Regions from separate parts of the Streptomyces sp. CNT360 genome, predicted to be linked through region 3. Evidence: riboswitches for the same ligand, from Rfam matches in the RefSeq annotation. Region 3 holds a riboswitch; each other region holds the start of a gene.
The links. A riboswitch is a leader RNA that binds a small molecule or an ion and turns the genes downstream of it on or off. The one in region 3 is predicted to bind cyclic di-AMP.

Region 1 (2,256 bases), on a different contig from region 3:
GCGTAGTTGCAGGCGGCCACGATGTTGGCGACCGGGTCGCGCAGGTCGTTCGCGGTACCCGCGACGTGGAAGGAGTCGAAGGTCGGCTGGATGACCTGGAGCAGACCGATCGAGGGCGTGCCGTTCTGGGCGTTGACGTCCCAGTCGTTGGAGATGTCCGGGTCACCACCGGACTCCCGCATGATGTTGCGGTGGATGCCCTCGTAGCTGCCGGGGATGCCGTGCTCCTTCATCACACCCAGCGCCTCGTTGATCCAGCCGTCCAGGTTGTCCGACTGGGTGGTCTGCACTCCACCGGAGCGCTCGACGGAGGTCTGGCCGGCTTCCTGCGGCTTCTCGCCCTGGCCCCCCTGGTTCCCCTGGTCCTCCTTGGCGCCCTCGGGCGCCTCGGCGGAGCCGGAGGGCAGGGTCAGCTTCTGACCCGGCAGGATCAGGTTCGCGTCGCCGCCGACGGCCTTCCGGTTGGCGTGGTAGACGGCCTTCCAGCCGCCGTCGACATCGTGGTCGGTGGCGATGCGGTACAGGGTGTCGCCGCTCTCGACGGTGTACGACTTCGAGTCGTCGGCCTTCCGCTCGCTCTTCTCCTGCTTCTCCTGGTGGACAGCGGCAGGCGCCTTCGCGTGCGCCGCGGCGGGGGCCGGGGCAGCGTGCGCGCTGCCCGCGGTGAGCAGCGGAGCGGCGATTCCGGCACCGCCGGCTGCGATCACCAGAGAAATACGGGAAAGGCGACGGGAATTGAACGGATTACGCGCGCGGCCCTGAAGGTCACGGAACATGGGGGAATCCTCTCCTGACGCCTACGAGGTGAGCTGTCGGGTTCGGGCTGGAGTTGCCCGGCCATATCCCCGCGCTGAACGGCGTGGTGATACGGCTTCACCCCGAGCCGGACCGCGATGTGCGGCACGGCACTTACCTGGGTCCCCCGCTCCTGCCGAATGGTCGGTGTCTGGTCTGCATTCCACTGGCCCGGGCGGCAGGATTCGGCGTCCCGGTAGTGGATCTCCCGACGGCCGTGGGTGTCGGAAGCGAGGACACGGAAACACAGCGAATTCGTTCGGGACAAGGCGAGGAAGGGGAATTACTAAAAAGCCTAGTATTTGATCAACGAATTCTTCGACGCTGCGCTGTGGATCATTTTCTCAGCGTGAAATCGCCGCGCCGGGACTTTTTCCCGAAGGGGCCCTGGCCGCCGGGGATTTGGCGCTCTTTCCACGGATGACGGCGTGCGGCGCGAGGGGCCCGTGTGATTCCGGCCACGAAGGTCCCAGAAACCGGCCCAAATCACCCATACCGAACCATCACGCCTCTTGACACGACAAGTTGGGCGATGAGTTGACGAGCCGACCGGCCTCGCAACTCGGCGAAAAGCAGTTGCCGCCCCGGGCCGCGGCGAGAAGGATGCCGCCCCGTGCTTCCGGACCTGACCCCGTGGCGCTCGTCACGAGACTTCCGCACACTGTGGACAGCGGGCCTCGTCACGAGCTTCGGCAGCTTCCTCACGTTCGTCGCCCTGCCGCTCCAGCTCAAGGAGCTGACGGACTCCGCGCCGGCGGTGGGTGCGCTGGGCGCGGTCGAGCTGGTGCCGCTGCTCGTGTTCGGACTGTACGGCGGCGCGCTCGCCGACGCCCTCGACAAGCGCACGCTGATCCTCACCAGTGAGGCGGCGCTCGGACTGGTCACCCTCGGCCTGCTGCCCAACAGCCTGCTGCCGCATCCGATGGTGTGGCCGCTGTACGCGGCGGCCGCGCTGTCCAGCGCGCTGACCGGCCTCCAGCGGCCTGCCCTGGACGCGCTCGTACCGCGGATCGTCGCCCACTCCCAGTTGAGCGCCGCCGCCGCGCTCAACTCGCTGCGCCGGCAGCTCGGCGGGGTGGCCGGGCCCGCGCTCGCCGGCCTCCTGATCGCCACCGCGGGCCTGCAACCGGCGTACGCGCTCGACCTGGCCACCTTCGCCCTCTCGTTCGTGCTGGGACTCCGGCTGGCGCCCGCGCCGCCCGGGCACGACGCCGTCGCACCCTCGCTGCGCGGCATCGGGGAGGGCGCCCGCTACGCGTGGAGCCGCAAGGAACTGCTGGGGACCTACCTGGTGGATGTCGTCGCGATGCTGTTCGCCTTCCCCCTCGCGCTCTTCCCCTTCCTGGCCGACCAGTTGGACGCCGCATGGGCGCTCGGGTTGATGTACGCGGCGCTGCCGTTCGGCTCGCTGCTGGTCGGCGCGACCAGCAGATGGGCGGCACGGGTCCACCGGCACGGGCT
Region 2 (2,256 bases), on a different contig from region 3:
GCCCTTTCCTCGGCCGCCGCCCGCTTCGCGGCCTGCGCGGCTGCGCTGCTCGCGGCCTCGCGGGCCGCCTCCTCGCGGGCCTGCGCGTCCGCCGCGGAGCGGTGCCGGTCGGCCTGCGCGAGGATGCGGGCCCGCAACGCCTCCCCCGCGTCGGCCGATCCGTCGGCGGCCGGGGAGGCGTCGGTTGCGGATGTGCCGTCCACCGAGTCGGAGCCGTCGGCGGTGTCGGAGCTGTCGGAGCCGTCGGCGAAGAAGCCGCCGACGCCGGGGAGGTCCTCGGCGTCGAGGTCGGGAAGGTCCGAAAGCTGGTCGGCCAGGCCGCGGGCGGTGTCGGTGGCGGAGTCCAGGTCCGGGACGGAGACGGCGCCGGGATCCTTGTCGTGTGCCGTCGCCATGCCGCCCGCGCCGACGGCGGCGATCATGCCGACGCCCAGTACGGCACCGCCGCGCGCCACGCCGCCGGTCCGCTGCCGGGCGACCCGGTGCTTGCCCCGCAGCGGGCGGGTGGCCTCGTCCTCGGAGGGGTTCCACTCCTCCCAGGGCGCTCCCTCATGGGCCGGCTCGCCCCCGGGGATGCGGGGCGGCACGTCCGTACGGACCGTCGCCGCGTTCACGGGGGCCACCGCACGCGCCGGGGCGGCGGGCGTGTGCGAGGGGGCCGGAGCTGGAGCGGGGGCGCCGGCGCCGGGGTGCGGGGAACCGACACCGGGGTACTGCGGGGAGCCGACGCTGGGGAACTGCGGGTCGTACCCGACGACCTCGGGGGCAGTGCCCTGGGACCTGGACGCCACGGCGGGGCGCTCTCCTTTCCTTCCTTCTCGCCTACCGGGTTAGCTGACGGGTTCGGAGCAGGAAGGTCTCCTACGGGCACCCTCGTGCGGGGGCGCCCGATTCACCCCGTCCTCCCCGTCATGCTGACGAGAAGGGGTGGTTCCCCGGTTCCCACGGTGCTGGGCCAGTGAGTCGGTGGTCTCGGCTGGTGCTCCGTATGCGGGATTCGGCGACGGTGCACGGTGCCGCCTTCCGTGGCGGCAGTGACGACCGTGCCCATCGTGCTGTGTTATCGGACGGTAATAGAACAGCACCCGTGTTTCCAAGCCGTTCCGCACAATTGCCCTGCCCCGGAGTCAAGGACGTCGGGGCAGCGACGGTGGCCGGACGGACTCGTGGGCGACGGCCAGCAGCGCCATGTCGTCGACCTGCTCGCCCCCGGTGTGGTCGGCGACGTCGATGAGGACCGTCTCCAACAGCTCCTCGGGGTGTGCGAAGTAGCTGCGGGACAGGCGTGCGGCCGGGTCGTAGAAGACCCTGTCGGCGTTGCGGGCCTCGGAGAGCCCGTCGGTGTACAGGAGGAGCTGTGCGCCGGGTGGGAAGGGCACCTCGTCGGTCTCGTCGGGCCACACCCCCAGCTCCGTCATGCCGAGCGGGAGCGCCGGTTCGGTCGGCTCCAGGAGGGTCGTGCGGCCCCGGTGGAGCAGGACGGGGCCGGGGTGGCCGCGGTTGACGATCCGCACCACGCAGTGGTCCTGACGCAGGGGGATCTCGGCCAGCACCGCTGTCGTGAAGCCCTCGAAGCGTGCTGTACCGAGTTGGCGGCGGCCCTCGCGCTGGAGGGCCCGGTCGAGGCGCCCGGCGACGCCGGAGAGGCTCTCCTCCTGCTCCGCGGCCTCACGGAAGGCGCCCACCACGATGACGACGGCCTCGACGGCGCCGAGACCTTTGCCGCGTACGTCACCGATGAGCAGCCGTACGCCGTACGGGGTCTCCTCCACGGCGTAGAAGTCCCCGCCGACGCGGGTGCCGGCCTGTGCCGCGCGGTACCGGGTCGCGATGGCGAAGTCGGCCACCCGGGTGGGCGGGGTGGGAAGGACCGCGAGCTGCACCGCCTCGGCGACGACCCGCGCCGAGGCCAGCTGTTCGTCGCTGCGCCGCAGCACGTAGTTGACGCCGACGGCGAGCACGGCGACGGTGCCGATGGTGACGGAGCGGGCCTGCGGTTCGATGTCGGGGCCGGTCGCGTCGTGCAGCCAGGTGATCAGCACGACGGCGCCGAAGGAGGCGATACCGGTGGCGACGGTCCCGCGGAGCGACAGCAGGGCGGCGGCGGCCAGCGGTGCGGCCGCGAACGGGGCGGAGACGGTGACGTTCGGCGGGGTCGCCAGTTCCAGGACCAGGCCGAGGACGAGCAGCGCGCCGGGGAGCGCCCTGGCCAGGCTCCGCAGCCGCCCCACGCTGTCCTCGTACCCGTCGGCCGGC
Region 3 (2,256 bases):
CCTCCCGGCTGGACCGGGTGCTGCGCGAGGAGAAGGGCTACACCTACGGGGTGCGGGCGTTCGGGCAGGTGCTGCGGTCGGCCGAGGACGGCAGCGGGGCGTCGCTGCTGGCCATCAGCGGCTCGGTCGCCACCGATGTCACAGGTCCGGCGCTGGCCGACCTGTGGAAGGTGCTGCGGGTGCTGGCGGCCGACGGGCTGACCGACGACGAGCGCGACATCGCGGTGCGCAACCTGGTGGGCGTCGCACCGCTGCGCTACGAGACGGCGGCAGCGGTGGCCTCGACGCTGGCGGACCAGGTGGAGCAGTACCTGCCGGACGACTACCAGGCCCGTGTCTACGCCCAGCTCGCCGAGACGGGCACGGTGGAGGCCACGGCGGCCGCGGTCAGCGCACTGCCGGCCGACCGGCTGGTGACGGTGCTGGTCGGTGACGCCTCCCAGATCGCCGAGCCGGTGCGGGAGTTGGGCATCGGCGAGGTCAAGGTCGTCAGCGGTTCCTGACCGCCGCCGGCTCGCCGGCACAGGCGGCGTGACGGTGAGGGAGAAGTGGGGCCCGGAAGGAGGAATCGCTCCTTCCGGGCCCTCCTTGATGTCCGTTTCTGTTGCGGTTGTGGCGAGTTGGAGTGTGGCGAAGATGACAAACCCAGGGATTCGTTTGCCGCTCGGAGTTGACGCCGTTTAGCGTCATTGCCGCCGTCCGTCAGAAGTGACCGCACCCGCGGCCGACGGGCGGTGATCGCCGAATCCCCGAGGGCAACCGCCCGAGGGGGACCGGGGACCCACCTTGTCCCATGGGGTGAATCGGACGGCCTCGACGAGAGGCGGCCCGTAGGAGACCTTCCTGCTCCGAACCCGTCAGCTAACCCGGTAGGCGAGAAGGAAGGAAAGGAGTACGCCTCCCTATGGCGTTCACCCGTGCCACCGGGAAGCACAGGCGCCCGAGCAAGACCCGCAGAGCTTCAGCGGGGGCGGCGGGCATCGCCGGCCTCGCCACCGTGGGTGTCGTGGGTTCCATCGCCTCGCCCGCGTTCGCTGCCGTCGGCGGCGGGCAGAATCAGAACAACCTGCGCCAGAGCCCCGAGCTGCGACAGGCCCTCGCGGCCCCGATCTCGGACACCATCGACGAGCAGGCCTACGACCAGGCTCTCCAGGCGGAGCAGGCCAAGGCCGAGGCCGCCGCCAAGGAGGAGGCCGCCAAGGCCAAGGCAGAGGCCAAGCGGAAGGCCGACGAGGCCAAGCGCAAGGCGGCTGCCGAGAAGGCGAAGAAGGAGCACGAGGCGAAGCAGAAGGCGGCTCGGGCGGCCGAGCGCGCCAAGCTCAACGCGTACGTGCTGCCGGTCGAGGGCTCCTACGTCTCCACGGGCTACAAGCAGGGCGGCGGCATGTGGTCGTCCGGCAGCCACACCGGTATCGACTTCCATGCGGGCATGAACACCCCGGTGCACTCCGTGGCCGCCGGTGAGGTCGTGGAGGCCGGCAACGGCGGTGCCTACGGCAACAACATCGTCATCAAGCACAAGGACGGCACGTACACGCAGTACGGCCACCTCAACTCGATCGGTGTCTCGGTCGGGCAGACCGTCAAGGCGGGTCAGCAGATCGCGCTGTCCGGTTCGACGGGCAACTCCTCCGGTCCGCACCTGCACTTCGAGGCCCGTACCGGTCCCGACTACGGCTCGGACATGGATCCGGTCGCCTACCTTCGCCAGCACGGCCTCAAGGTCTGACGCCTGCACGGGTCGCGGGGGAGCGGGCCACAGGCCCGTGACCCGCGGCCACCTGCTCGGCGAAGACGTGCTTCTCGAAGCGCGTCAACGAGTTCCACACACCACGAGCCCCCGGCCGGACAGCCGGGGGCTCGTGGTGTTGCTGCCTTCTGCACGCCGCGGGCCAAAGCTGCACGGGCGCCGCCGGCGGTGTGCCCGCGAGGGCGGGAACTGCGCGGACGGGCCCGGCAGGGGGACCCACTCGTCGGCCCGAGGCGGTTCAGACGGTTTCCGGGAGCTCTTCCAGACCCTCGGAGACGAGCTTGGCCAGACGGTCGAGGGCCGCCTCGGCGTCCTCCGCCTCGGAGGCGAGCACGATCTCCTCGCCGCCCTCGGCACCCAGGCCGAGCACGCCGAGCATGGAAGCCGCGTTGACGGGGGAGCCCTCGCCCTTCCGGACGGTGACCGGAACGCCGGCGGCCGAGGCGGCACGGACGAAGATGGAGGCGGGGCGGGCGTGCAGCCCCTCGGCCCAGCCGACGGTGACG

Region 1: another riboswitch for cyclic di-AMP. It lies ahead of H297_RS0110010 (LysM peptidoglycan-binding domain-containing protein); the one in region 3 lies ahead of H297_RS0120730 (M23 family metallopeptidase).
Region 2: another riboswitch for cyclic di-AMP. It lies ahead of H297_RS0132490 (M23 family metallopeptidase); the one in region 3 lies ahead of H297_RS0120730 (M23 family metallopeptidase).

What each region holds. Positions count from the first base shown of each region.
Region 1 is NZ_AUKO01000003.1:607,475-609,730, forward strand. Features, by position in the region: gene H297_RS0110010 (LysM peptidoglycan-binding domain-containing protein) at 1-776, opposite strand, end outside; cyclic di-AMP (ydaO/yuaA leader) riboswitch at 781-955, opposite strand; gene H297_RS35590 (MFS transporter) at 1,409-2,256, shown strand, end outside.
Region 2 is NZ_KE384247.1:138,241-140,496, reverse strand. Features, by position in the region: gene H297_RS0132490 (M23 family metallopeptidase) at 1-791, opposite strand, end outside; cyclic di-AMP (ydaO/yuaA leader) riboswitch at 806-967, opposite strand; gene H297_RS39790 (PP2C family protein-serine/threonine phosphatase) at 1,128-2,256, opposite strand, start outside.
Region 3 is NZ_AUKO01000027.1:105,853-108,108, forward strand. Features, by position in the region: gene H297_RS0120725 (M16 family metallopeptidase) at 1-503, shown strand, start outside; cyclic di-AMP (ydaO/yuaA leader) riboswitch at 730-890, shown strand; gene H297_RS0120730 (M23 family metallopeptidase) at 905-1,729, shown strand; gene H297_RS0120735 (HPr family phosphocarrier protein) at 1,989-2,256, opposite strand, start outside.